4 regions of the Clostridium sp. JNZ X4-2 genome follow, and region 3 is predicted to be linked to each of the others. Evidence: riboswitches for the same ligand, from Rfam matches in the RefSeq annotation. Region 3 holds a riboswitch; each other region holds the start of a gene.

What was found. A riboswitch is a leader RNA that binds a small molecule or an ion and turns the genes downstream of it on or off. The one in region 3 is predicted to bind cobalamin.
Region 1: it holds a riboswitch for cobalamin, as region 3 does, so the genes downstream of both, ACYUJ6_RS15170 (cell wall-binding repeat-containing protein) here and ACYUJ6_RS04470 (amidase domain-containing protein) in region 3, are expected to answer to the same signal.
Region 2: it holds a riboswitch for cobalamin, as region 3 does, so the genes downstream of both, ACYUJ6_RS11755 (energy-coupling factor ABC transporter permease) here and ACYUJ6_RS04470 (amidase domain-containing protein) in region 3, are expected to answer to the same signal.
Region 4: it holds a riboswitch for cobalamin, as region 3 does, so the genes downstream of both, ACYUJ6_RS12155 (cobyric acid synthase) here and ACYUJ6_RS04470 (amidase domain-containing protein) in region 3, are expected to answer to the same signal.

The regions. Positions count from the first base shown of each region.
Region 1 covers NZ_CM142685.1:3,146,344-3,154,737, reverse strand. Annotated here, with positions in the region: gene ACYUJ6_RS15185 (ABC transporter ATP-binding protein) at 1-169, shown strand, start outside; gene ACYUJ6_RS15180 (ABC transporter permease) at 162-1,235, shown strand; gene ACYUJ6_RS15175 (ABC transporter permease) at 1,240-2,172, shown strand; cobalamin riboswitch at 2,307-2,490, shown strand; gene ACYUJ6_RS15170 (cell wall-binding repeat-containing protein) at 2,632-4,392, shown strand; gene ACYUJ6_RS15165 (Ig-like domain-containing protein) at 4,416-5,987, shown strand; gene ACYUJ6_RS15160 (energy-coupling factor transporter transmembrane component T) at 6,063-6,971, shown strand; gene ACYUJ6_RS15155 (ABC transporter ATP-binding protein) at 6,952-8,394, shown strand, end outside.
Region 2 covers NZ_CM142685.1:2,448,075-2,453,134, forward strand. Annotated here, with positions in the region: gene ACYUJ6_RS11740 (energy-coupling factor ABC transporter ATP-binding protein) at 165-998, opposite strand; gene cbiQ (cobalt ECF transporter T component CbiQ) at 1,013-1,792, opposite strand; gene ACYUJ6_RS11750 (hypothetical protein) at 1,796-2,134, opposite strand; gene ACYUJ6_RS11755 (energy-coupling factor ABC transporter permease) at 2,137-2,805, opposite strand; cobalamin riboswitch at 2,960-3,131, opposite strand; gene ACYUJ6_RS11760 (hypothetical protein) at 3,493-3,945, shown strand; gene ACYUJ6_RS11765 (ferritin-like domain-containing protein) at 4,032-4,460, shown strand; gene ACYUJ6_RS11770 (tryptophan transporter) at 4,515-5,030, opposite strand.
Region 3 covers NZ_CM142685.1:943,071-951,464, forward strand. Annotated here, with positions in the region: gene trpD (anthranilate phosphoribosyltransferase) at 1-689, shown strand, start outside; gene trpC (indole-3-glycerol phosphate synthase TrpC) at 722-1,498, shown strand; gene ACYUJ6_RS04440 (phosphoribosylanthranilate isomerase) at 1,519-2,151, shown strand; gene trpB (tryptophan synthase subunit beta) at 2,151-3,326, shown strand; gene trpA (tryptophan synthase subunit alpha) at 3,326-4,120, shown strand; gene ACYUJ6_RS04455 (GNAT family N-acetyltransferase) at 4,291-4,761, opposite strand; gene ACYUJ6_RS04460 (TIGR04540 family protein) at 4,939-5,205, shown strand; gene ACYUJ6_RS04465 (hypothetical protein) at 5,278-5,457, shown strand; cobalamin riboswitch at 6,041-6,224, shown strand; gene ACYUJ6_RS04470 (amidase domain-containing protein) at 6,718-7,563, shown strand; gene ACYUJ6_RS04475 (hypothetical protein) at 7,764-8,090, shown strand; gene ACYUJ6_RS04480 (hypothetical protein) at 8,253-8,394, shown strand, end outside.
Region 4 covers NZ_CM142685.1:2,522,301-2,530,694, reverse strand. Annotated here, with positions in the region: gene pdxR (MocR-like pyridoxine biosynthesis transcription factor PdxR) at 1-974, shown strand, start outside; gene ACYUJ6_RS12170 (NUDIX domain-containing protein) at 974-1,528, shown strand; gene ACYUJ6_RS12165 (energy-coupling factor transporter transmembrane component T family protein) at 1,625-2,431, shown strand; gene ACYUJ6_RS12160 (energy-coupling factor ABC transporter ATP-binding protein) at 2,428-3,153, shown strand; cobalamin riboswitch at 3,266-3,440, shown strand; gene ACYUJ6_RS12155 (cobyric acid synthase) at 3,578-5,095, shown strand; gene cbiB (adenosylcobinamide-phosphate synthase CbiB) at 5,168-6,121, shown strand; gene ACYUJ6_RS12145 (pyridoxal phosphate-dependent aminotransferase) at 6,152-7,243, shown strand; gene ACYUJ6_RS12140 (NAD(P)-dependent oxidoreductase) at 7,260-7,916, shown strand; gene hemC (hydroxymethylbilane synthase) at 7,949-8,394, shown strand, end outside.

The sequences.
Region 1 (8,394 bases), 1.4 Mb from region 3:
GGCAATTCTCCTTATCTGTGAAGAAGTTGAAGATTTATTACAGCTTTCAGACAGGATTGCCGTACTGCACCAGGGATCCATAATGGGTATAGTAAAACCTTGTCAAGTTAATGTTAAATCAATAGGACTTATGATGTATGGAAATGAAAGGGATGATTATAGTGGCTAACTCAGATTTTATAAGATGGAAGCTGGAAAAAACGAATTCCTGTTCCATGATAAAACAGATAATTGTTCCTGTTGTGTCCTTAATGGGTGGAATTGTATTTTCATCTGTTATAATTGCCATTACTGGAAATGATCCGGTAGATGTGTGCTATCAGATATTTTCGGGAGCCTTCGGATCCTTATATGGTATTTCTGAAACTGTGGCAAAGTCCATTCCGCTTATGCTCACTTCCCTTGGAGTTTCACTGGCATTTCGCATGAAGCTCTGGAATATAGGAGGAGAAGGTCAATTTTTTATGGGAGCTTTTGGGGCTTCCTGGGCTGCGCTTAAGTTTCCGGAACTTCCCATTGGAGAACTTTTAATGCTTATGTTTGTATGTGGTTTTATATCAGGGGGAATATGGGCTCTGATAGCGGCAGTTCCAAAAGCATTTTTAAATATAAATGAAACTATAAGCACACTTCTTTTAAATTATATAGCTATTTTGTGGGTTCAGTATCTGGTATTTGGCCCCTGGAAGGATCCTGAAGGTAAAAATTTTCCTGTAACTGCAACTTTTTCACAAAATGCCACTTTGCCCTCTTTTGGAAATACAGATATAAATGCAGGGCTTTTTATTGCATTTATAATTGCAATGCTGATGTTTTTGATTCTCAAGTATTCCAAATGGGGATATGAAATAAAAGTCAGCGGAAATAATAAAAATACGGCGATTTATGCAGGCATGAATTATATAAAGAATATACTGATTGTCATGTTTATAAGCGGTGGAATAGCCGGAATAGCTGGTATGGTAGAGATATCAGGCGTAATTCACAGGCTTCAGCAGGATATATCTCCAGGATATGGATATACGGCCATTATAATAGCCCTTTTGGCAAGGCTGAATCCATTTTGTATAATAATTGTTTCATTTTTTATGGGGGGACTTTTTGTAGGAGGATATAATCTGCAGACATCGGGTTTTTCGCTGAGCACAGTTTTGATGTTTCAGGGTTCTATACTGCTTTTTGTACTTGGCAGTGAAATATTGCTTAAGTATAAACTGGTGAGGAGGGGAGAGTGATCATATGAACAGTACCTTTATGATTTCAGTGATTGCGGCGGGCATTGTTGCAGGAACCCCGCTGTTATATGCATGCCTTGGTGAAATCCTATCTGAAAAGTCGGGAATTATGAATCTGGGAGTGGAAGGTATGATGCTTGTAGGAGCTGTAGTGGGATTTGCAGTGAGTATTCATACTCAAAATAAGTGGATGGGTTTTATGGCAGGCTGCAGTGCTGGTGCAATCCTGGCATTTTTTCATGGTATCCTTACCATAAAATTGAAGGCCAATCAGGTGGCAAGCGGTGTGGCTCTTACTATATTTGGTACAGGGCTTAGTGCATATTTGGGGAAATCTTATATTGGGGTGCTTCCCTCTGTGTCATTTAAGGAAATAAGTATACCATTTTTAAATGAAACACCTGTAATAGGAAAAATTTTTTTTAAAAATGATGCCCTGGTATATCTGAGTTTTATACTGGTTTTTGTAATGTGGTTTGTACTGTATAAGACGAAAGCAGGACTTATAGTGAGAACTGTTGGTGAAAATCCATCTGCCGCAGATGCAGCCGGCATAAATATTTTTCTTGTAAGATATACATGTGTAATTTTAGGAGGCATGTTGTCGGGAGCTGCAGGAGCATATATATCACTTGCATATTCTCCTTCCTGGAGTGAAAATATGACCGCAGGCAGGGGATGGATTGCAGTAGCTCTTGTAATATTTGCAATGTGGAATCCCATTCGGGGTATGATAGGAGCATATATTTTTGGAATTATAAATTCCCTTGGACTTCATCTTCAAGCTTTCGGCTTTGCTGTTCCTGTATATATACTTCAGATGCTTCCTTATATTTTGACTTTTGCAGTCCTTATTTTTACTACCAGAGAAACAAGAACAAGACGTTCCGTCATGCCTCAGGCACTTGGAATGCCATATTCCAGGGAGGAAAGATAATTATAAGGGCGTGGCAGTTTATTCATTGGGTAAACTTACCATAGTGTTTTTACTCGGTATCCTGTTTAATATGTATTGACTGGATAAAATTTATATCATATACTTAACAATAAGGTAATAAATTGTTTGTAAAAATTTAATATTTGTTGTTAGGTGCTGTTGTTTTAACAGTTAAAAGGAAAAGTTGAAGAAGTACTGCAGCCCCGCCGCTACTGTATGGAGGATGAAACCTTGTTTATATCACTGGTAATGTATCTGGGAAGATAAGGGAGTAGGATGAATCTGAGCCAGGAAGCCTGCCTGACATTTTTGTTAATTCTTTCGGAGGGAAAGATATTATATATTTTATTAAAGTTATGTGCTTTATTGGTAAGATATATGTGAACATTTATGCTGGAATGTAAATAATGGAGACCCTTGGAGGTCTCTTTATTATTGATCATAAGGAGGAATTATGATATGCAACATATGAAGAAAATCATAAGCAGAATTGTCATGTTTTTGTTTGTAATTGGCATTGCTTTATCCAGTTCCGCTGGAAATGTATTTGCGGATTCAAACAGTACCGGCGGCATGACTACCACTGCAAATGAAAACAGACTTTCAGGAAATGACAGAATTGAAACATCTTTAAAAATAAGTCAGGATGGGTGGAAATATGGTGCAAATACTGCGGTTATAGCCCAGGGTTATGGCTATGCAGATGCCCTTTGTGCAGCACCTCTTGCAAAAAAATACAATGCGCCTATAATACTTTCCAGGCAGGATTCACTGAGTGATGAAACTATAAGTGAACTCAAAAGGCTTAAGGTGGACAAGGTATTTGTGGTTGGAGGGACAAGTTCCCTTTCTGACAATGTGGAGTCACAGTTGAAAAACATTGGTGTCAGCAGTGTGAAAAGACTTGGCGGAGCAGACAGATATGAAACTTCTGTAAAAATAGCCGAAGAACTGGGAGATGCTGATAATATTGTAGTGACATCCGGAAGTGGTTATGCGGACAGTCTTTCAATAGCATCCATAGCTGCAAAAAAGGGAATGCCCATATTACTGTCTCAAAGTAATGAACTTCCCCAGATAGTGAAAAATTACTTGAAAAACCGGGATATAGCAAAAACTTACATAGTAGGCGGTACAGCGGTTATAGCCGGCAGTCTGGAATCATCTCTTCCAAATGCCATAAGACTTGGAGGTACCACCAGGTTTGATACAAATTTGGCTGTACTTGAAAATTTCAAAGACGACCTTAATTTTGACAATGTGTACATAGCCAGTGGAGACGGCCCCAATGGGGATGAGTTTGCAGACGCCCTTTCCGGATCGGCTCTTGCGTCCACAAAATCTGCACCTATGGTTTTGGTTTACAAAACCCTGAGTACAAAAACCGCAGATTTCCTGAAATCAAATATGTCCAGCAAAACCATGCTTACAGCATTGGGAGGTGCGCTGGTGGTACCGGCTGTAATCGTGGATGATCTGGTTCATTATTTTAACGGTGAGGCTACCAGCGGAGGCATAGGAGATGATACCAAACCCGGTACAGGGGGAGGCGGAAATTCAGGAACCTTTACGTTGGAAATTACTAAGGATAATAATGAAACTGTTTTAAAAAAGCAGGTGTTAAATATAGATGGCAGTAAAACTGCTTTTGATTATTTAAAATCTATGGTGGACAGTGTAGAAGTGAAAAGTGGATATATAAATTCTATTTCTGTAAATGGACAGAGCTATGTGAATAAGTCTGCTCCCGATTTGTCCCATGGTACCAGCTGGTTTATATATGTAAATGAAGGCTTTGCCACTGTAGGTTCCCAGTCTATAAAGCCACAATCTGGAGATGTCATAAGGTTTGATTATCATAATTGGACTTATGAAAATCCTGGCGGAACTGGAGGAGGGTCCGGTGGCTCTGGTGGAAATAATAATCCTCCTAAACAGGATACCCAGTTGACAACGCTGAATGGAGCTGAGGGGCTTAATCTTGTGATCACGGAAAAAGTGGATGGAACTATAAATATACAGGCTAATAGCAGGTATTTAAGCGATTGTATAATCATCAGGCTTTATGATGATAAAGGTAACTTAAAATATATAAATGAATCTTCAGGTGGGAAGATGGATATAGATACTACTTTAGATCCTGGTAATTATACAGGAACTATAAAGGCATCTTCCAGCATGGATAATAAGATTGATATAGAAACATTTAGTGTATCTTGATTTTGGTATAAGGGGTGAATGTGATGAAAAATTTTAATAGAAAATTTCTATCTTTTATAGTATCTGCATTTATGGTAATAGGTGTTGCAGGAAGTACTACAAGTACTGTATTTGCAGATGAGGGACAAACTACCGGACAGACAGATTATATGGATTCTGTAAATGAACTTATAGATAATATAAGTGCTACGGTGAATGATGAAAATAACAATGGCTGGATAGCTGTGGACAGGGCAATTGCAAATCTGGCACTGTACAAGGCTGACAAAGATACAGTATCGAATTATGTAGATAATCTTAAAGAAGCCTTGAAAACTCCAACGATTGGAACATATGAAAAAGGCGTACTTGGATTATTGGCAGAAGGGAAAGATCCTACCAATTTTGAGGGCGTAAATCTTGTAGAAAATATATATAACTGTGATGAGCAGACTATGAAAAATGGAGGAATGAATATTTATTTATATGCTCTTTTAGCTTTAGACGCGGCAAATTTTTATGTACCTCAAAATGCTGTTTGGACGAGAGAAAAACTAATTGATGCTATATTGAGTGATTCCAGCAGGCAAAATGGTGCCTGGTACTCTAATGTTAACCAGTGGACTCCAGGTGCAGAAGAAAAATATGTTATGGATCCAGATACCACAGCTGTGGCACTTTCAGCTCTTGCACCTTATTATTATAAGAATAGTGAAGTGAAATCTGCAGTAGACAGTGCAGTACAGAAACTTTCCGATGAACAAAATGAAGACGGGGGATTTACATCTTGTTATGGCGGGGAAAACTCCAATAGCACAGAAATGGTCATAATTGGTCTTTGTGACAATGGAATAAATCCTACTACAGATAGCAGGTTTATAAAAAATGAGAATCCTATAGATGCTCTTTTAAGATATGCCGTTAGCGATAAATCAGGATTTGGCTATACAGATAGTAATAGTGTAAATGTATATGCCACAAACCAGGGACTGGAAGCATTAGTATCCTATAAACTTTTAACTGAAGGAAAAGGATCTGTATACAAGGGATTTTATGTTCCTGCAACTAGCATAACTTTAAATGAAAGTGAAGATAAATTAGTAAAGGGTGGAAGTGTACAGCTTACAGCATCTTCATTACCTGGTGATGATAAAATTTCATGGAGCAGTTCTGATAATAATGTAGCTACAGTTGATTCTAATGGTAAGGTTACTGCAGTTGGAGAAGGACAGGCCACTATAACAGCTGCTGCTACAGATAATTCCGGCGTAGAAGATACATGTGAAATTACTGTAGTCAAGGAAATAGTTCACATAGAAAATTTAACTGAAAACACCAGCTTTTCTTTGGGAAATGATGCAGACATAAAAATAAAAGCTGAAAATGTATCTTCTCAGGATCAGCCGGTTACACTGATGGTAGCTCTGTATGATGATAATAATAAAGGTAAATTTATCAATCATGTGAGTGTAAGTCAGTCTATAAAAGATGCTGAATCATCTACAATAGATGCATCTATGCAGATTCCATCTACGGGAAAATATACATTAAAAGCCTTTGTTTTGGATGACAAGGATAATCCACTTTCTGATACTATAGAAATACCTATAAACTGATATTTTGGGGAATACTTAAAGAATGGCTGCTGGATTACAGCCATTCTTTAAACAGCTTAAAGGAAGTGAAAATCCATGACTTATAAAAATAGAGAAAATTCCAGATACTTCATTGATTTTAAACAGTACCATGTGCTTACAGCTTCTCTGGTTTTTATCTCCATGATGATGATAATATTTTCAAATGACAATCCGGTAGTACTTGCATCTGTATATGTATTTGTTATATCCATGATATTATTCTGCAATGAAAAACATAAATTTAAAGTGGCACTCTATTATTTTGTACCCATTGCCTTTTTTATAATTCTATTAAATGTGCTCTTTGTGAGTTCAGGAAGAACGACACTATTCTATCTGTTTCATAAAAGATTCACACTGGAGGCCTTTGTATATGCAGTGGTGATGTGCTTTAAGTTCCTGGCGGTTATATATCTGTTTTTGATATTGGAACTGATGATTGACTCCGACAGGGCCGTTTCCTATTTTTCCTCCATAATGCCAAAGTCAACCCTTATGCTGATGATAAGTTTCAAGCTTATACCCAGCATGAAGGATAGATTTAAAAATTTAAAAGAAATATATGAAATAAGAGGTGTGGTATTTCACAGGAAAAAAGCCAGGGAAAAAGCTGCAAGTTATATTCCGGTGATGTCAATATTGCTGGAGGATTCCATGGAAGGTTCCTTTAACATAGGAGAAGCGGCTTATGTCAGGGGATTTTTAAGTGGAAACAGAAGCGTTTATGAAAGGCAGAAATTTAAAAGCAGGGACTGGCAGGTAATAATTTTAAACATAACTCTCATTGTATTTTATGGAATAGCACAGTTTAAAGGATGGGCAAAATTTGATATATACAATGGTGTAACCATTGTGAACTTCATAAATATTGGTATAGCTGTTATTTTTGCTTTTATAGTGGCTATTTCACTAACAGTAATATTAAATGGCGAGGAGAGGGAATATGGCATATATAGAGATTGAAAATTTGAATTTTACTTATCCTATGGAAAAGGAAAGGTCTTTGAAAGATATAAATCTATCCCTTGAGAAAAATGATTTTCTGTTAATAGCGGGGAGATCCGGATCCGGCAAATCAACTCTTGCCAGGGCAATAGTGGGGACAGTTCCCAATTTTTACGGTGGAACTATAGGCGGAGAAATAAAAATAGACGGCAGATTTTTAAAGGATATGGATCATAAAGAAAGAGCCCAGAAGGTGACTATGGTATTTCAGGATCCGGAAAAGCAGCTCATGATGAATAAAGTTCACAGGGAAATAGCCTTTGGCCTGGAGAATATAGGAGTGGATGAAAGGATAATAAAGAGAAGGGTTTATGAGGCACTTCAATTTTCAGGAATACTTCATCTGGCTGACAGGGATATAACTTCCCTGTCGGGTGGGGAGAAACAAAAGGTGGCAGTAGCCTCTGCACTTGTATATATGCCTAACTGCATAATTCTGGATGAACCCACTTCACAGCTGGATCCTTCTTCTGCAGAGGAAATGCTCAATATAACAAAAAAAATAAATGAGGAACTTGGTATAACCATAATAGTAATAGAACAGAGGGTGAACAGGTGGTTTGATACTGTAGATTCCATAGCCACTATGAATGATGGTACTTTGGAATTATTTGAAGATAAGAGTGATTTCTATTACAATTGTAATAACAGACAGTTTATGTTTATGCCTGATTATCTAAAGTTTTTCAAAAAGATGAACTTTGATAGTATGCCAAGGGATTTTAAAGATGCCAGAGTCAAGATTTTAAACAGTTCTCTCAGTATCAAACCAGAAAATGAAGTCGCTGCCACTGAAGATCAGAACAATGTGAAAGAAGTGCTTTCTGTAAAGAAATTGAACTGTAAATACAGTTCAAAGCAAATTTTAAAAAATATAAATTTTACTGTAAGAGATGGTGAATTTATTGCCATAATGGGAGCTAACGGTGCAGGAAAAAGCACTCTTTTGAAAACTATATTGGGACTTAAGGAGTATGAAGGCACAATAAAGCTCTATGGAAAAGATACTTCGAAAATGGATATAAAACAGATAGCCAGACACATAGGCTATGTATCTCAAAATCCCAATGATTATCTGTCCAAGGACAGTGTTTATGAGGAAGTCAGATTTACTATGGACAATTATGGAATATACGATGGAAAAGTAGTGGAGAATATTCTAAAAGAACTTGAAATATATGATTTAAAAGATAAAAATCCAAGGGATTTAAGCGGAGGTCAGCGTCAGAGGGTGGCTATAGCATCCATACTTGTTCTGCAGCCGGATATGATTTTCTTGGATGAACCCACGAGAGGCCTTGAAAGCGGGCTTAAGTATAAATTGGGAAAATTGCTTCAGAAACTCAATAAAAAGGGTACTTCCATTATTCTTGTAACTCAT
Region 2 (5,060 bases), 1.5 Mb from region 3:
TTCACATTCTCATAGATTTTTTTATTGAAGTATTTTATTTAATTGTGTATCTAGAGTTTATGTAATTTAAAGTTTTATAAACTATTAAATTCATGACAGATATGAAAAAATCACTGAAATCTTATTAAAAAATTCCAGTGATTCTACTTTTATATCTTTTCATGTCAATTTCTATTTTGATTTTCTAAAACACTTTTGGCCTGACCAATGGTAAGAGGTAATGTATCTGCATTTATTGCTCCATCTCTATCCAGAATTTCAACCAAATGAGCTACTCTTGGAAGTCTTAAATCAATTTTTCGAATAAACTCTTTTTGATTAAACACTTCCTGAGTTGTGCCTCCCCTTACAATTTTTCCTTTATCCAAAAGATAAACCGTATCAGCTAAAAGAGGAACTGTATCCACATCATGGGTGGCAAAGATCAAAGTAATTCCAAGTTTTTTATTTATTATGTCAAGAAGTTTGATTAACTTATATACTCCCCTGGGATCAAGAGCTGCTGTGGGTTCATCCAGAACCATTACCTTAGGCTTCATGGCAAGGACACTTGCAAGTGCTATTCTTTTTTTTTGCCCTCCACTTAAATTATGGGGACTTTTATCATCATAACCTGTCATTCCAACCACCTTTAATGACCATGCTATTGTATCTTCCAATTCCTGCCCTCTCATACCCATGTTCAAAAGCCCATAGGCAATTTCCTGTCGAACTGTAGAATTAAAAAGCTGATCATCAGAGTCTTGAAATACCATGCCTACCATACGTCTTATTTCAACTAAATTTTTTTTGCATACCTGAAGTCCATTTATTGTAATAGTACCTGATTTAGGCTTTAAGATTCCATTAAACAGATGAAAAAGAGTGGATTTACCTGCACCATTGGGACCAAGTATTGCTACCTTTTCCCCGCTTTTTATTTTCATGTTAACATCTTTAAGTGCCAGGCTTCCATCACCATAAGCATAGCTGACTTTATCCACATCAATAAGTTCCATATATTATTCTCCTTTTAAATCAATATATTTGCAATAATTAAAGCTGCCAATAAAACTGCTCCTAATATTCCAAAGCGAAAATCCTTGGCTGGAATGGAGTATGTGAAAAACTTAGCTTGTTTACTCTCTTCGTTATATCCTCTTGAAAGCATGGCATTGTAAACCCTCACACTGCGATCCAAAGATTCTATTATGACATAAACTGCTATTTTTCCCGCATCTTCAGCACGGCGCATCCAACTGGAATTATCTCCCATACGGCTCAATTGGGCATGTCTCATACTTTTTCCCGTATCCTCAATTATAAATATATATCTGTACATCATATCCGCTAAATCTATTATAATTGATGGTACCTTAAATATTCTCAGGGTTTCAAGTATTTCAATCATGGGTGTGCAAAAGGACAGTATACATGCCAGACTAACTGCTGCCATTATCCTGAGCATCAACAAAATTCCAAGTATAAGACCTTCTCTGTAAATATTAAAGCGATATCCAAAAAGGGGAATATAGGTTAATACCTGCTGTCCATTGGTAAATAACATACTGGCAAACACAAGCCATGCTATACTAAAGGGCATAAGCATCCTTTTTATAAGTCTTTTCCAGGGCATATTCAAAGTATAATATCCAATTATAGAAAGTGCCCACAGAGAAACTACTAAGTACCAATGGGAAAGAAAAGTTACAATTATAATTGCACTTAAAAACAAAACTGTTTTTACCCTTCCATCCAAACGGTGTAAAAAACTTTTATTACCAGATATCCTGCCAAATGAAGATAGTTCCATAATTTATTCTTCCTTTAACGATTTTTTATTTTTAGCTGATTCTCCAAACAATTTTTCCCAATGATGTCCCACTATTAAGCCTGCAAAAAAATTTGCTACAGAAAAGGCTCCTACCTGTGCATCACCAGGTAATTCAACAAAAGGCTTGTGATTATTGGATGCCATGGTATTCACCTTGTCATCTGTACCTCCGGCTTCCATTTTATGATTGACCATATATTTTGAAGCCCCAAATATAAAAATAAACAGGATTATCATTACTGTCAACATAATTCTAGTAAATTTATCTAAAAATTTAATGCTTGTACCTTTTCCATTTTTTATATTACCACTTGATTCCATAATTATTTTGCCTCCTCTTTCCTAAGTACACCTGGCAGCAAATCTGGACGTCTTTTTATCATGACCTGAAGAACCAATGCTGTAAATACACCTTCTGCTATAGCTAAAGGCAGCTGAGTAGGACCATAACCTAAAAAGAATATCATCCACTGCTTCATCAAAGGAACATGTCCATGTAAACTTATGGCCAATTCAAGGGCAGCTACCAGATATGTAACTATATCACCTACAAAACCTGCCACTCCTGCGGCCAGCCAAATAGGACTTTTAAAATACCTTAATATTTTCCAACATAAATATCCTAAAATCCCCGCGGCTATACCCATGGAAAAAGTGTTTGCACCAATGGTGGTTATGCCTCCATGTCCTAAAAATATGGCCTGAAAAAACAATACAATAGCTGAAATAACACCAGTTGCAAAAGGTCCTACTATAATAGCTGCCAGTGCAGTACCGCAGGGATGAGAGCAGGAGCCAGTTACAGGAACGGGAATATGCATGCATGATATAACAAATACTGCTACGCCTACCATTGCCAAAAAAGGTTTATAATATAAGTTCTCTTTAACCCTTTTTTTTATCTCCTTAACACCTGGTATCATAAATACAGCACTTATAGCATACCATGTTCCCCAAGCCTGTGGTGATAAAATACCATCTTCAATATGCATTTCTTATTACCTCCAATTTTATATTTAAAAATCCATTTTAATTCTAAATAAAAATTTAACCCCTTAGCTTAAAAGCGCTGAGGGGTTAAAATTTATAAAAAACAATATAAATTCCTATATTACAGTCACCTCCCTATCACTCGTAGAGCTTAATGGTTCCCAAATAATATAGGCAGGTCTTCTGACTTGGAATCATCATCCTTATAACCTTCCCAGTTTCCCAGTGGTATATCTATAAGGACTCCTCTTTTACAGCGGCGGGACCGTGCAGACTTCTCATCTAACTTCCCTTTTAAGTAAAATACACCTATATATTTTAATATTATTTTTGCTATGTTTACTTTTTTTAATACTTAAAAATCATTACATGTAATAATTAAGTTAAGTTTCTCACAAACTTTTAAAGCTGTCAAGTGAAATTAAAAAAAATTAATTCAGAGCAAGCTGCATGTTCTAAATATTTTTTTACTTCATCATAAAATAACTTTTGATTACCTTTTAGTGCAATCACATAGTCAGATATTTTTTGAAAAAGTTGATTTTATCACTTGCAAAATTTTCTATTTATTTACTCATACGTCTGCCATGAAAACTGTACTTAAAGTTTTAATTACTTACCAAAAACGCTTTACAAATTAATAGTAAATATTATATAATTATTATTATAAACTTCTGGGGGGTAATAAATTGGAAACAGAAATAAATTTTAATTCTCTCATAACATCAGTGGGAAATTGTTGTTTAGGAAAAGAAATTTGTGGGGACCACTGTGATAAATCAAATTGTCTAATAGGATATTGTAAAAAAAACTTACTTGACTGTCTTAAATCTGGTCAGCAATTTTTAGATGAAGAGATAGATGAAATCCCACTATTTGATACAAAAGTCTTTGATAAATCCTCTGTTATAGATACAATTGGCCTTATATTAAATCAATGTAAAAGCTGTAATGCTTATCATGACGAGGACTGTATAATAAATATTTTGAGAAGTGCATGTGAAGTAATTTTATTTGGGAACCCAAAAGATTATAAAGGCAGTGTGCTCTTATATCTGGCTGATATAAAAAATGACAATTCGGAAACAGCAGATAAAATTCATGAAGCCTACATACTTAACAAAAAATCATCTCAAAATTAATTATATGTAGTTTATGTATAACCAGCCATGGCGAGGGGCTTACAATACCTTGTACATAGATATTAAGGAAAGAAGGTTATTATAATATGGAAAATGTAAAATTAACTTATGAAACAACCTTGGGAGATACAGAAGGCACTGACGTTGAAAGATTAGTAAAACAGACATTTAAGGGTGAAACAAAAGAAGCTGGTCTATATACTGCTATAGCACGTCAAGCTCAAAGACAGGGATATGGAGACATTGCAGAAATACTAAAAGTTCTTGCAAAAGAGGAAATAGAACATGCTGCTACATGTGCTGAGTTAAACAATATGATAACGGGGGATTGCTTCCAGGATATAAGACAGATGCTGGAAGGAGAAATTTTTGCAAATAAGTCAAAACGTGAAGATGCACTTCACTCAGAAAAATTAAAAATTGATTCTGCAAGAGAGTTTTTTAACTCAGCTTCTAAAGATGAAGGCCGTCATGCCAGAATACTTGAAGGAATACTAAAAAAATATAATAAATAACTTAAAAAAATCAAGGGAGATAAAATAAAATCACGCCCTTGATTTTTTAACAATTTATATTTGTTTTACTGCCCCTCTTTTTACTGCTATATTTATTATATTAAATAAGACTGCACCCACTATGGTGTTTACAACAGCTGCTGGTAACACTACAGTTAAAAATAATGCCGTAAAGCTAGTGCCAAGTCCTACTGTAAGCAAAACTACAGTTAAAAATGCAGTACCGCTTACTATTGTTCCAATTGCCGTAGTCAATACAATATTTATCTGATTATTCACTTTGTCCCTAAAAGGTTTTACCAAAATAAACATTACATTTATAGTTATGAATTTGTCAATTACATTTGCAAATTGTCCTCCTGGAAAAGTTGTAGTTGCCGCTGCCAATATTCCTGCCACAACACCCGAGCAGACACAAGTCTTGTAATCCTTATTAAGCAAAAGTATTATAAAAAGCATGGCGAGAGATATATCTGGTTTCATTCCAAATAAAATTGGAGGCACAACTTGATGCAATACTGCACCAATGGCAAGCAGTATAGAATTTATAATCATTTTTTTTAAGTTCATAATTGACACTCTCCTAAAATTATAATTTTA
Region 3 (8,394 bases):
GCAACAGGGCTGTGTCAAGTAAAAGCGGCAGTGCGGATGTACTTGAAAAACTGGGATTCAATATAAACTTAAAACCGGAAGACGCCAAAAAATGCATTGATGAAAAGGGAATGGCATTTTTATTTGCACAGAGATATCACAGTGCCATGAAAAATGTAGCCGGTCCCAGGAGGGAACTGGGTACAAGGACAGTGTTCAACCTGCTGGGTCCGCTTACAAATCCCGCCTTTGTAAAAGGACAGGTACTTGGAATATATGATAAAAGTCTTACGCATGTGGTGGCAGAAGTGCTTATGAATTTAGGATGTGAAAGAGCCATGGTGGTTTGTGGAGAAGATGGGCTTGATGAGATAAGCACCACATCCCAAACTTATGTAAGTGAACTTAAAAATGGAGAAATATCGGATTATAAAATAAATCCAGAAGACTTTGAAATGAGTTTTTCTAGTATTTCTGACATAGCAGGTGGTACAGCTTATGAAAATGCACAGTCCATACTTGAAATTCTTCAAGGCAGTAAGGGACCTAAAAGGGATATTGTGCTTATAAACAGCGGTGCGGCCCTTTATGTGGGAAAGGCCTGCGAAAGCATGGCAGAGGGAATAGATATGGCAAAAGAAATTATAGACTCAAAAAAAGCTTATAAAAAGATGAAAGAACTTGTAGATTACAGCAGGAGCACTAACTAAAAATAAAATTGTATGGGGGAGATGGAAGATAAATGATACTGGAGGATATAGTGGCAAAAAAGATATCTCAGATTCAGTTGGAAAAGAGTGACATACCTTTAGAAAAGCTTATGGAAAGCTGCAGAGATGGAGTTACAAGAGATTTTAAAAAATCACTTGATAAAAAGAAAATATCAATTATTGCAGAAATAAAAAAAGCATCCCCTTCAAGAGGAACTATATTAGAAGATTTTGATGCTGTAAAAATAGCAGGAATATATGAAAATATGAATGTAGATGCGGTATCTGTGCTTACTGAAAAAAATTTTTTCAAAGGAAGGGATTCATATATAAAGGAAGTTAAAAAAGTAAATTCAAAACCTGTTTTGAGAAAGGATTTTATAGTTGATCCATACCAGATATATCAGTCAAAAGCCATAGGTGCAGATGCTGTGCTGCTTATAACTGCTGTTTTAAAGAATAAATTGAAGCAATATTATGATCAGGCAAAAAAAATTGAGCTTCAATGTCTGGTGGAAGTGCATAATAGGGAGGAACTTGAGATTGCCCTGGAAGCTGGATGTGATGTTATAGGCATAAATAATAGAAACCTAAAGGATTTTACAGAGAATTTAAAAAATACGGAAAAGCTTATAAAAAATGTGCCTGAGGAGATTACTGTGGTATCTGAAAGTGCAATAAAAAATACGGAAGATGTAAAATATCTGGAAAGCCTTGGTGTAAATGCAGTTCTAATAGGAGAAACATTTATGAGAAATATAACAAATGTGTCCATGTTAAATGGATTTGTAAAAAGTGTAAAAGCATGAAATGTTAGAGGAGGTGCTCTGTGACTTTAGTAAAAGTGTGTGGAATAAGAAGAAGTGAGGATATAGAATTTTTAAATAAATTGCTTCCGGACTATGCAGGTTTTGTGTTCTGTAAAAGTAAAAGAAAGGTAATCCCTGATGAGGCAGGAGATCTTATTAAAAACTTGGACAGCAGAATTAAAAGGGTGGGGGTTTTCAAAGACAACGATGTGGGCGAAGTAATTGATACAGCCAGGCATTTGAAGCTGGATGCAGTTCAGTTACATGGAGCTGAAGATGAAGAATATTTGAATAGTTTAAGTCATTTTAATATCTGGAAAGCAGTTCATGTAGAGGTAAATCAGGTGTCCAAAAGGGATATTCAACAGAGAATACGCAGCACATGTAAGTTAGGTATTAAAGCTGTGCTGCTGGACAGCAGTGTAAAAGGTAAAAGTGGAGGCACTGGCATAAGTTTCAACTGGAATGTGTTAAAGGATTTGGATATAGACAAAAAACTTGTTCTGGCAGGAGGGCTGAATCCGGAAAATATTGCCCGGGCCATAAAAATTGTAAAACCTGATGTGGTGGATGTATCAGGTGGTGTTGAGGACAATGGAATAAAGAACTTTGAAAAGATGAAAAAATTTATAGGAAAAGTGAGGAGTTTATGATGGATGGAAGATTTGGAAAGTTCGGAGGACAGTATGTACCCGAAACTATAATGAATGCAGTTATAGAATTGGACAGGGAATTTAATGAGGCCATAAAAGATGAAAAGTTTATGGAGGAATATAAATATTATCTCAAGGAATATGTGGGAAGAGAAAATCCACTGTATTTTGCTGAAAATATGACAAAAAATCTTGGGGGTGCCAAGATATATCTTAAAAGAGAAGATTTAAATCATACTGGAGCACATAAAATAAACAATGCTTTGGGACAGGTACTTCTTGCCAGGAGAATGGGCAAAAAAAGAGTAATAGCTGAAACAGGTGCAGGACAGCATGGAGTGGCAACTGCAACAGTTGCTGCCATATTCGGCATGAAATGTGAGATATTCATGGGTGAAGAGGATATAAGAAGGCAGGCTCTCAATGTATTCAAGATGAAAATACTGGGGGCCAAAGTCACTTCTGTAACTACAGGAACAGGGACACTAAAAGACGCAGTAAATGAGGCTATGAGAAACTGGGTCTCCAATATAGAAGATACTTTTTATGTAATAGGCTCTGTAATGGGTCCTCATCCATATCCCACAATGGTGAGGGATTTTCAAAGAGTTATTGGAGATGAAGCCAGAAGGCAGATTTTGGAGAAGGAAGGAAGGCTTCCCGACTATATTATAGCTTGTGTAGGCGGAGGGAGTAATTCCATGGGTATTTTTTATCCTTTCGTAGAAGATGATTCCGTAAAGCTGGTTGGAGTGGAAGCTGCAGGAAAAGGCATTGATACAAAGGAGCATGCAGCTACTATAGAAAAGGGATCTGTGGGGGTAATTCATGGAATGATGACCTATGTACTGCAGGATGAAGATGGACAAATACTTCCTGCTTACTCCATATCAGCAGGACTTGATTATCCTGGAGTGGGACCTGAACACGCTTATTACAATGATGTAAAAAGAGCCACTTATGAATCTGCTACAGATAAAGAGGCAGTGGAGGCATTTATCTATTTGTCAAAGCTGGAGGGAATAATTCCAGCTCTCGAAAGTGCCCATGCAGTGGCCTATACCAGGAAATTGGCTCCAAAACTGGACAAAGACAAAATAATCATCGTAAATTTGTCAGGAAGAGGAGACAAGGATATAAATACTATAGCAGCTATAATGGGGGTGGAATTATAATGAACAGGATAGATTTGAAATTTGAACAATTAAAGGAAAAAGGGGAAAAGGCATTGATACCTTTTATAACAGCAGGTGATCCGGACTTGGAAACTACCGTAGAAATTGTACTTGCCATGGAAAAGGCAGGGGCGGATATAATAGAACTTGGAGTGCCTTACTCGGATCCGCTGGCAGATGGTGTTACTATACAGGAATCTTCAAACAGGGCACTTAAAAATGGAGTCAAGATATTTAAAATAATGAATACAGTAGAAAAAATAAGGAAAAAGACACAGGTACCATTGGTATATCTTGTCTATTATAGTTCCATATTCAAATATGGAATGGAGAAGTTTATAAAAGAATGCAGCAGCTGTGGTATAGACGGCCTTATAATACCGGATCTTCCCATAGAGGAGAGAAAAGACATTATAATAATTGGGAAGAAATATGGAGTGTATCTTATTCCACTGGTAGCGCCTACATCAAAGGAAAGAATAGAAAAAATAGTAAGGGGAGGAAGAGGGTTTGTATACTGCGTTTCCGTAAACGGAGTTACAGGTGCAAGGAATGCTATAAATACTGATATAAAAGAATACATGAAAATTGTTTCAAGCTATACTGATATACCCAAGGCACTTGGATTTGGAATATCCTCAGCAGCTATGGCAGCAAAATTCAAACCATATTGTGAAGGGATAATTGTAGGCAGTGCATTGATTGACAGGATAGCAGAAGGCAAAAACAAAGAGGATATACTGGATAGTGTGAAAGCATTTATTGGAGAATTAAAAAATGGCTTGAAACAGTGATTTGATTCGGTGGCTGAAGGAATCTCCCGAATAAAAAGACTTCCTATGATTTTTATTTTACCATAGGAAGCCTTATGTTTTTATAACTGTAAATGAAAAAAACAGATATTAATTCTTCAATATGCTTTAACACTGCTTTAGAGAAGTATAAGAAAAATCCAATATAGTTTCTATAATATAATAGATGCGCAAATTTTTTTATCCTTTGCTAATTTTATTTTTGCATCATATTTTTGCCAAATTTTTTTAGAAGCTAAATTATCTTTTATGATTCTAGCATTTAAATATCTTATTCCCTTTTTTTTAGCGTAGCACAATATTTGTGAAAAAGCTTGACTTGTATATCCTTTTCCCCAATATTCACTTCCAATCCAATAACCAACTTGTGCTTTTTTTTCTTCTGCAATTTGATAGCTTAATGATATCATACCAATTGCATTATCATTTAAAGTAATAGCAAATATTTCTGAGTTTGTGTCTTCAATCCATTTATTATTATGTTCGACAAATTCATCTTTTGATATTATATATTTTTTTGAGCCTAACTTATCTCGTAATATATCATCAGTATTTAATATTTCTATAAGTTGAATTGCATATTTATTGTTAATTTTTTCAATCATTATATTTTTACATTTCACCTCTTTCTCTCTTTTATATGGCCAATACATAAACTATACGGAGAACTGAGCTTTTCTCGAAAAAGTGGACACTCCAAAGTTAGGGATTCTTTCAATATCGCATAATTACTATTGCTATTATTTTTCACAAAATCAACTATGATGTCATTAAAATCTTAAATTCTTTTCTGAGCTGGGATGGTATATTATAATCAATTGCCTGATTTCTTCTCTGGCTATTGGTCAAGAAGCTTAAAAGAAGATGAAGCAAAAGGCTATATTATTTATTGGTCAAGATATGAAGAAATTAAGCTATTTAAGGGAGATAAGTTCAAATCTACTGTAACAAAGATAATAGGAAAAAAGCGTACAGATCTTGTAAAAAGATGGCTTCAAGGTACTCAAATTTTATATAATTATGCTTTAATATGGTATAATATTTACGAGAAAATAAAAGATTTTTAGTTAGCCACCTTCCAGGTTTTATTTCTCACAAAGGAGTCATTGCGGTTAATTGACAGCAGGGGAGGTGGCAATATGAGTGATACTGTGATTATAGTAATATCTATATGTATTACATCATTATGCTTAACAGCTATGGTGATTGTAGGAACATATTTAAAAGATAGGTTAGTAATCAAGGGTAAATCTTCAATTGGTAAGTTAACTCAAAATGAAATTTCTATAACTGCCGAAGATAAAAACTCAAAAAATTAAAATGCACCCAGTCCGATAAGTGCATTTTTTAACTAAAATTTAAAAAACTATAAAAAACCGCAATGGCTTCTTTTAACTATATTATAGCACATTTTTAAAAAAATAAACTCAATTTTAAAATAAATTATCGTAGAGTATGATAATTTATTTTTTTATTTAGAACTTTTTTAACTTAATAATTGGCATTAAGTGTAACCTTTTATATATTAAAAGTGTCTAATTAATGTATGATAAATTGTTTTGAGATTCTATAGATATTGATGTCAAAGAATCATTTAAAAAGCAGTTTACTAAATTTGTTGACCATCTATATGCTGAATTTTATATATCTTTAAGTATAAAGAGAATACAGGAAACTAAAGATATTTTTGATGAGTATTAGAGTAACATGGCAGTATATAGATAATGAAATATTATCTATATTTTTTATAATTTTATCTATTAATGTATTGATCTTAATTGGTAAATAATATAACATATATATTATAAAGGGAAATAGATAGACATATTGTTATTTATTCTTATATAATACTAAATTGTATTTTTTTATAAAACTTAGTATTATAGTATATTAATATAATATCATAGTAATTTAGTATTAGGTGCTACAATTTATTTTAGTAGTTAAAAGGGAAAATGAGAAACATTGCAGCCCCACCGTTACTGTATGGAGGATGAAACCCCATTGGTCACTGGTATTTTTACCGGGAAGACCGGGAAGTAAAATGAATCCAAGCCAGGAAACCTGCCTGATATTTTATAATTCTTTCGGGGGAAAGATAGTAATTAATTTTAATATTTCTTTATTCTGTAATAATTTATATGTTAAAACCAGGATCCTCGAAGTGAGGATCTTTTTGTTTTAAAATTTTACATTGGAAAGTGGATTGAAACAGAATATATTATTTTTAATTTAAGGGGGATAAAAATGATAAGAAAAAAATATCAACACTTGTTTTATGCATTTCATTAGTAGGGGCTAGTTTATCTTTTGGTCCTACAGCTTCTGCAAGTCCCGTAAATTCAAATGCGGCAAATGCTCAAGATGCTAGTTTAACTCAAGTTGACAAATCTGCAATCAGCAGCTCTATTAATGAAGTATTATCTTTAAGTTCTGATGTCTTAAAAAATGGTAAAGCTAAAGATTATAGTAATATTGTCAAAGACCCGGAGTTATTAGAACTGCTTAATAAACAAAGTAAATTTGATGTAGAATGGTTTAAAAAATTTGACGGTAAAATTGATAACTATAAGTCTAATGTGACTATAACTAGAGTAGCTCAAACGGCCATTGATACTTATGCAGTAGATGTACTTTATGATGTGGAATTCAAGTTGTATGGAGCAGAAAAAGTATCAAAATCAAAGGGTGAAAAGTATAGATTTGAAGTTAAATATGAAGATGGCAAATATTATATAACCAAAAAATTAGATCTGGATGAAGATACTGATGTATCTGTGAAACAACAATTAAATGATAAAGAGTCATTAAAGTCAGAAGACACTTATTTTCCTTATTATGATAGTGCAATTGATTCAAAAATAAAAGTCATAGATGATAAGTCAAATAATATTGACAAATATTACGAATACTTTACCCAAATTAATTCTAAAGATGATAATTCTAATATTCGTTTAAACAGTTATCCTGGTTATAATGCTGGCAGTGCCGTATCTTATGCAGAGAGGTATGCATTATCACCAAACTATTCTCAGTATCCAGGTTCTCAATATTATGTTGACAAGATTGAAGATTGTACGGATTTTGTATCTCAATGTGCTTACGCAGGTGGAGTCCCAGCCAGTAGTTATTGGTATGCATATTCAGCACCGTGGATTAATGTAGTTGCTTTTCGTGATTATATGGTTTCAAATGGATACACTTCTGAAAGCTCTTGGACTGATGGAGCGAGAGTTGGTGATATTGTTCAGTTTTATAATCCCGGTATAGGTGAGTGGTCACATTCGGTAATCTTAACTGGCAATTTACAGGGAGTGAAATGGTTTTTCTGTGGACATTCTAAACAAAGATTAGATTATCCTCTGTATGATGCCTATGCGGAAGGTGACTATACCAATATGAGAACTCTAAAATTTTGGCATTAGTTAAATATATTTAATTAAAAAGCAATGTAATAAAGAAAAGATAAAGTTTGATTTTTATATTTAACTTATTACACTGCTTTTTGTTTTGGTATAGATCCAGTTTTAAAATATTATATGATCGTCAATGTATAATTTTAAATTGTAATTTACAATAAATTAATTACATAAATTGAATTTAAGGTTGTTGGAGGAGAAAGAAAATGAGATTTTCAAGAAAGGTTATCATAATTCTGCTGTTTTTTTTAATAATTACTGCAGGATTTATTATAAGCCATGCTACACCGTCGATATCCATTAGGACACATATATTTGCAAGTGGATATCCAGTTGGAGCATTTAAAGTAACTTTACATGTTCATAAAGGTCTATATAACGCGGATAAAAATGCCCTTCATAAAGAAAATGCTATGATTTACTATATTCAAGGTTATAATTTATATGATAGGGCAACAAAAAATCCAATAGGTAATTATAAAGTCAAAAAAATAGGACCTTTATATTTTACTGAAAACTATGGGGAAGGTTAATCATAAAGAAAAATTTTTATATTTAACTTATTACACTGCTTTTTGTTTTGGTATAGATCCAGTTTTAAAATATTATATGATCGTCAATGTATAATTTTAAATTGTAATTTACAATAAATTAATTACATAAATTGAATTTAAGGTTGTTGGAGGAGAAAGAAAATGAGATTTTCAAGGAAGGTTATCATAATTCTGCTGTCTTTTTTAATAATTGCTGCAGGATTTATTATAAGCCATGCTACACCGTCGATATCCATTAGGACACATATATTTGCAAGCGGATATCCAGTGGGAGCATTTAAAG
Region 4 (8,394 bases), 1.6 Mb from region 3:
AGGGATATAAATCCCTCATAGAATATCTGCTTAAGTATATGGAGAATAAGGGAGTTGACATAGAGGGAAAAGATATACTCATAACAAATGGATTTACAGAGGGATTTGATTTAGTTCTATCTTGTCTTACAAATAGGGGGGATAATATATTGTGCGAAAATCCTACCCATAATACTGCAATTAAAATTATGAAACTGCATGGACTAAATATAAAGGGAGTTCAAGTTGGAAAAGAGGGTATAAATTTAGATGATCTTAAGGAAAGGCTGGAAAGAGAAAAATTTAAAATTTCCTATTTTATACCTTCTTATCACAATCCTACAGGAATTGTGATGTCTCCGGAAAAAAGAGTGGGTCTGTACAATATACTTAAGAATTATAATGTACCAATAATTGAAGATGGTTTTAATGAAGAGTTAAGGTATTCAGGTACCCATGTGTCACCTATAGCTGCTTTTAGCGGAAAAGGCAACAGTGTTGTATATATAGGAAGTTTCTCAAAGATATTATTTCCGGGAATAAGAATAGGCTGGATATTATCAGATAAAATACTTACAGGATATTTGGAAAGTGCCAAGAGATCAAGAAATATTCATACATCATCCCTGGATCAGGCAGTTTTTTATGACTATCTTGAAAATGGGAACTTTGATAAATACATTAAAAAGGCAAGGAGGGTATATAGAGAAAAATATGAATTTGCATTAGAGTGTGCAAGACAGTATATACCAAGCAGAGAAATACTTGGAGAGGGGGGGCTGCACATATTTATAAAATTAAAAAATATAGATTCCAGAAAGCTTTTACAGAAATGCTGCGATAGGAGGGTAATATTTACACCTGGAGATGTGTTTTATGTAGATGACAGCGGGAAGGATACTTTAAGACTTGGATTTTCAAGAGTCAGTAAAAAGAATATCAGGAAAGGCTTTAAGATAATTGGAGAAGAAATTGAAAAAATGGGGGGAGCATAATGAAAAAAATATCACAGAAAACGGTGTATAGAGGAAATTGGATTAAATTAGAAGAGATAACTTATCTGGGGAAAAAACATGAACAGCTGAAATGGGAAAGTATAGAGAGAACTAATACTATAAATACAGTTGTGATAATAGCTAAAATGATACCATCTGATAGATACATACTTATAAAACAATATAGACCTGCCATAGATAATTATGTTATTGGATACCCTGCAGGACTTGTAGAAAGTGGCAGCCTGCCGGAAAATGCGCTGAGAGAGCTAAAGGAAGAAACCGGATATATAGGAAAAGTAAAATCAGTGGGACCTTCACTGTATTCAAATGCAGCACTGTTAACTGATAAAGTAAGGGTGGCTAAGGTGGAAGTGGATGAAAACCTGGAAGAAAATAAAAAACCCAAGCAGCAGCTGGAAGCAGCAGAGGATATACAGGTGATTGCCTTGAAAAGGGAAGAAATGAAGGGCTTTTTTATTAAGGAGCAGGCAAATGGAACTGCTTTGGGTATTGGTCCCTGGTATGCCTTTTTTGCTATGGATGATATGTAATAAAAACATAAGCTGGAAGTTTGTTTGAAATATACTTATAATTATGATATATTTTTATCGTGAGCATATTATAATTTAAAATTGAGGGTGTAATTTATGGAAGACTGGCTTTTAAAAAAAGATGACTATATTCCCACAGAAGATAAAGATAAATTTATAGATAAAAGTATTTTTTCTATATTACATCTTCTGTCTCTTATTAAAAGAAATAATAGAATGGGAAATAATTTTATATACAATTTGAACCCCACGGTGAAATTGTTTTTTACTATTTTAAATATAATATTTTTATCTCTATCCAAAAGCTTTCACTATGTATTTCTGGTGGATGTATATTTTTTGCTGGTATTGAGTCTTTTGGATATAGGGGAAATAAAAAAAATATTGATTCTAAGTACAGCTGTACCATTGTTTACTGTTATAATGCTAATACCGTCTATAGTTATGGGGAATACAAGAAACAGCATACTGCTTATATTGAAAGTGGTTGGAACCATAATCTCCATAAATACTTTATCCTACACTACCAGCTGGCATGATATAATAAAGGCATTAAAGAAGTTTTTTGTGCCGGATATTTTTATTTTAGTATTTGATATAACTTTAAGATATATTTATATTTTAGGAGAATTTGCACTAGATATGTTCTATTCTCTCAAGCTTAGGTCTGTGGGGAAAAATAACAATAAGTATTCTTCTATTTCAAAACTCATGGGAAGTTTGTTTTTAAAGTCTAAAGAAATGGGAGATGAGATGTATTATGCTATGGAATGTAGAGGATTTACAGGGGAATATATCTCCCATGCAAAGTTTAAGTTTAAGGTTACTGATTTTTTATATTTAATAGTAAATATTTTTATTATAATTATGTATTTTTACATAACTGGGATGGGGTTAAAATGATAGAATTTAGGAAAGTATTTTTTAAGTATAAAGACGAAGAAGTGCTGAAGAATATAAATGTTAAAATAGCACAAGGGGATTCAGTGGCACTTATAGGAGCAAATGGCAGTGGAAAATCAACTTTTTTGAAATTATTGAACGGAATGATATTTCCTACAGAAGGGAGATACTATTTTGATAATTTAGAAATATCTAGTGATAAATTGGAGCAAGGCAGTTTTTCAAAGAAATTCCATAAAAAAATGGGGTTCGTTTTTCAAAATTCAGATGCACAGCTTTTTTGTTCCAATGTCTATGAAGAGGTGGCCTTTGGTCCAAGACAAATGGGCATGGACGAAGCAGAAGTAAAAAAAAGGGTGGAGGATTGTTTAAATCTTTTAAATGTAAAGGATCTTCAAAATAAGGAGCCATACAATATAAGCGGAGGGGAGAAAAAGAGAGTTGCAATAGCTTCTGTGCTTGCTCTTAATCCGGAAGTATTGGTTTTAGACGAACCTATGAGTGGAATAGATCCGAAAGGCAAAAAGTTTTTAAATAATTTATTTATAGAGTTAAATAAAGCTGGAAAAACTATAATATGTTCTACCCATGATTTTGAATATACAAAAGGACTTTTCAAACGTGTGCTGGTATTTTCGGAAGATCATTGTTTAATAAGAGACGATATTTACAATAAAGTGATTGAGGACAATGATTTTTTAATAAAATATAATATCAAGTGATTTTCAGGTTCAGGTGGAGTTTGTAAATAAGAAGTGTTTTTGTTTAAGTGGTAAAAACTAGTTCATGTCTGCTGGTTGACATGAACGCCAGATTATAATAAACTTAGACTATAATTAAATAGAAATTTTAGGTGCCTTATATAGGTGAAAAGGGAATGCGGTTAAAATCCGCAGCAGCCCCCGCTACTGTATTTGATAATGAGTTTTATCTTATTATTTTATAATAAGAGGATAAAGGCAAGTATTTTATCATAAGTCAGGAAACCTGCCTAATTTATTTTTGCTTTCGGAGGGGAAGAAACTTTTAGTATGATTGATTTCTCAGCACAAGCTGGGTTTTTATGTTAAAGGCAATGAGCTCTAGAGGCTCATTGCCTTTCGTTGTTTTTATTATACTTAAGAAGATTAAGGGGGAGTAACCATTATGGCAAAGATTATGATTCAAGGAACAGGTTCTTCTGTTGGTAAAAGTATAATTGTTTCTGCTCTCTGCAGAATATTTAAACAAGATGGATATTCAGTATGTCCGTTTAAATCTCAAAATATGTCATTGAATTCATATATAACACTGGATGGCAAAGAAATGGGACGTGCTCAGGTACTTCAGGCTTATGCAGCTGGGCTGCAGCCGGAGGCATATATGAATCCCATATTGTTAAAGCCAACATCAGATAAAAAGTGCCAGATAATAGTAAATGGCAAGGTATATGGAAATAGTACAGCCATGGAATATCACAATATGAAATTGGAATTTAGAGATATGCTTAGAAGTCATTTTAAAAAGATGGAAAAAAGTTTTGAAATAATAGTTATGGAAGGTGCCGGAAGCCCTGCAGAAATAAACTTGAGGGATAGAGATATTGTAAATATGGGTATGGCAGAATTAGTAGATGCACCAGTGGTTTTAGCAGGTGATATAGATAAAGGTGGAGTATTTGCTTCTCTTGCAGGAACTATGTTATTTTTTACGGAGGAAGAAAAAACCAGGGTAAAAGGTACAATAATAAATAAATTCAGAGGAGATGTAGACATATTAAAGCCCGGTCTTAAAATGCTGGAGGATGTTATTAAAGTGCCTTGCATAGGAGTTATACCTTATTTTAATCTGGCATTGGAAGATGAAGATGGAGCTGTGGAATTCAACAAAAAGGTTACAGCTCCTATAGATATAGCTGTAATAAAATTACCTCATATATCCAACTTTACGGATTTAGACGCACTAAAAAGTGAAGGGGATATTTCTGTAAGATTTATAAATTCTGAAGAGGAATTCGGCAATCCCGATCTACTCATAATTCCAGGAAGTAAAAACACCATAGAGGATTTAATAAAAATAAGACAATGCGGACTTGAAGCCTGCATTAAAAAATACAGTAATAGCGGAATTATAATAGGAGTATGCGGTGGTTATCAAATGCTTGGAAAGTCAATAAAGGATCCTTATAAAACAGAGACGGATGTAGGAGAAGTAGAGGGAATGGGACTTTTAGATATAGAGACTGTGTTTGAAAGGGAAAAAGTCACTACTAGAATAAAGGCTAGAAGTAATGTGGATTTTCCCATGACAAAAAATGATGGAACTTTAGAAAAAAGAAAATTGGATGTATATGGATATGAAATCCATATGGGAATATGTAAATATGGCGCAGATGCAAAACCACTGTTTAAATTGACAGAAAAAAATAAGAAGAAGGTCAATATAGAAGATGGAGCTTTAAATGCAAAACACAATGTATTTGGAACCTATATACATGGTATCTTTGATGCCGTTGATTTTAGAGAATACATTGCAAACAGGATAAGAGAAAATAAAGGATTGAGCTATAAAAAATCAACCATCTATGAGGATCTTAGAGAAAAAGAGATAGATAAGCTAGCCCATATAGTCAGGGAGAACATTGATGTGGGTAAAATATATAAAATTATGGGTATTAAAAGATAAAAAATTGATATATTACTATAATAATGTGAGAATAGGGGGGGTAATTTGTCCATTTCCTTTGTATATATGAATATCATAGACCTTTTTGCAGCAGTTATAATAGATTGGATAATTGGGGATCCGCATTGGTTTCCCCACCCTGTTATATATATAGGAAAACTTATATCCTATTTGGAGAAGAAAGGCAGAAAACTTTGTAAAAAGGACAATACCTTGAAAGCTTTTGGAGGTTTAATAGTTGTAATAGTAGGAACAGTAAGTTTTTTTATACCTTTTACAGTACTTGTATTTTTAAGGAAACATGTGATTTTATATCAAATAATAAATATATTCATTATTTGGACAGCTATTTCCGCTAAATGTCTGGCTGTAGAAGCAAAAAAGGTATATTATGCTTTAAAAAAAGAAGATATTGAAGATGCCAGGTTAAAGCTTTCTTATATAGTGGGCAGGGATACTTCTAATTTAAAAAGTGAAGAGATAATAAGGGCAGATGTGGAGACAGTGGCAGAAAATACCTCTGATGGAGTTATAGCTCCTATGATATATGCAGCTGTATTTGGAGCACCCGCTGCAATGCTTTATAAAGGTATAAATACCATGGATTCAATGCTGGGTTATATGAATGAAAAGTATAGATTTATAGGATTTTTTCCTGCTAAAGTAGATGATATATTTAATTTTATACCCTCAAGGATTACAGGAGTGCTCATGTGTATGTCATCTTTCATGGTAAAGGGCAATCCAATAAAAACCTTTAAAATAATGATTAGGGACAGAAAAAATCATAAGAGTCCCAATTGTGCTTACCCTGAAGCAGCAGCAGCAGGCGCCATAGGGATCCAGCTGGGCGGCACCAATATCTATTTTGGAGAGGTGGTGTATAAGCCGACTATAGGGGATAAACTGATGGAACTAAATTTTGAACACATAAGGTATTGTATAAATCTCATGTATTTTACTGAAATACTCATGGTAATTTTATGTGGAATAATATTTATTGTGTTGAATTCATATTGGATGTAATAATAAAAATAAGAATTAGGACGTGTTTATATGGAGCATGGCGGGGATATATATACGGAAGGGCTTTTTAAGGGAAGGAAGCTTTTGGATTTCAGTTCAAATATAAATCCTTTAGGAGTGCCGGATAGTTTTACAGGAAATATAGAGGAATCACTTAAGGCTGTAGAAAAGTACCCGGATGTGGAATACAGAGAATTAAAATGGAATTTGAAGCAATATTTAGGTTTTTCAAAGGATTATTTTGGAAACCATGGATATAACAAAACAAGTACCATTAAAGATAGAGATATTGTCTTGGGAAATGGAGCTGCGGAAATAATAGATCTGGTAATAAGCTGCTTTAAAAGCATATGTATTGTAGTACCTTCTTTTATAGAATATGAAAAAGATGCTGTAAAATGGAACTGCAATATAAGCTATTCTAATTTGACGGAAAATATGGACTATGATTATGAAGACATCAAATTAAAACTTAAGTGTTCAGAGGCTTTGATTCTAGGAAATCCCAACAATCCCAACGGAGGGATAATAAATAAGGATAAATTCATGGAAATCATAAATTGCTGCAGTAAAAACCACAAAACCATAATTATAGACGAAGCATTTGTGGAATTTACGGGCAAAAGTGGATGCAGTTTTTTAGGGGAAATGGAGCAGTATAAATGTATTTTTATAGTCAGAGCTCTTACAAAGTTTTTTGCATTGCCTGGAATAAGAATGGGCTATGGACTTTGTAAAAATGAGAAGTTAATGGATATGATAAGAACCAGACAAAACCCCTGGAATATAAATTGTTTTGCAGAAACAGCAGCTAAATATGTGCTGGTGGATAAGAATTATATGGATAGTTCTCTGAAATGGATTGATAATGAAAGAAAGTTCATGGTGGAGAATTTAAGGAAAATTTCCATAATAAAAAAAGTATATCCTACACATGGCAATTTTGTATTGTGCCAAATTCAGAATATGAACTGCTGGGATTTATATGATTTGTGTTTGAAAAAAGGAATACTTATAAGAAAGTGCAGTAATTTTAAGGGATTAGATGATAAATTTATTAGATTGGCCATAAAAGACAGAGATAAAAACATAAAAATATTAAATGTATTAAAAAAACTATAGAGAGAGGAGAGTAAAAGTGAATAAGAACCTATTAAAAGATGAATCAGATACACTTCTTGCTCTCTTATCGTCAAAGATAAAGGTTATTATAATAGGCGGAGGGAAAGCAGCTTATATAAAGTGTAGAACTTTTGCATTAAGGGGATGTCAGGTTTACGTGCTTTCCCCTCAATTTATCAATGAATTTCACAATATAAAGGATTATTTAAATATACACATGATCTTAGGAAAATATGAAAAAAGCTATATAGAAGATAAACATATTATAGTAATTGCCACAGATAATACAGAATTAAATCTTTCTATAGGGAATCACTGCAGAAAGCTCTGCAAAATTTATTTGGATGCATCACAACCTAAAAGGGGAAATTGCATTACACCTTGTCAGAGGAATACTAAAAATGTTTCCCTGGGAGTAAATACTAGAGGGGCGGCGGCATCTCCCATAACTTCAGTATTTATTGCTGAGCAAATAGCAAAATATGTGAAGGACTATGATGATTTTGTAGAGTTTACTTCTGCAGTTAGGAACAGTATAGATAATATAGAAATTAGAAGAAAAGTTATGAGGTTTATATGCAGTGAGGATTTTTACTTTTTTTATAAAAAGGGCAAAGCTGCTGTCATAATGGAAATGTTTTATAATAAAAAAATTGAGGAGCAGCTTATATAAAATAATTGCTTTTTGCAGGATGGTGATAATATTTGGAGTTTAAAATTGCAACTAGGAAGAGCAGGCTGGCTCAAATTCAGACTGAAATAGTAATGGGTATACTGAAAAACAATTTTGGTGTTAAATGTAAAAAGATACTTATAGAAACTATGGGAGATAAAAGACTTGATATAGCCTTGAATAAAATAGGCGGGAAAGGTCTGTTTTTAAAGGAAATTGAGCTGGCACTTTTACAGGATGAGGCGGACGCAGCAGTGCACAGCATGAAAGATATACCCTTTGATGTTCCAGAGGATTTTGAAATAGCTGCTATCTTGGAAAGAGAAGATGTAAGGGATGCCTTTATTTCTGCAGATAATATACATTTTAAAGAATTACCTGCAGGAGCCAGGATTGGAACCAGCAGCAACAGAAGGGCGGCTCAGGTGAAATTATTAAGACCTGATTTGGAGATAATTGCTGTAAGAGGCAATGTACA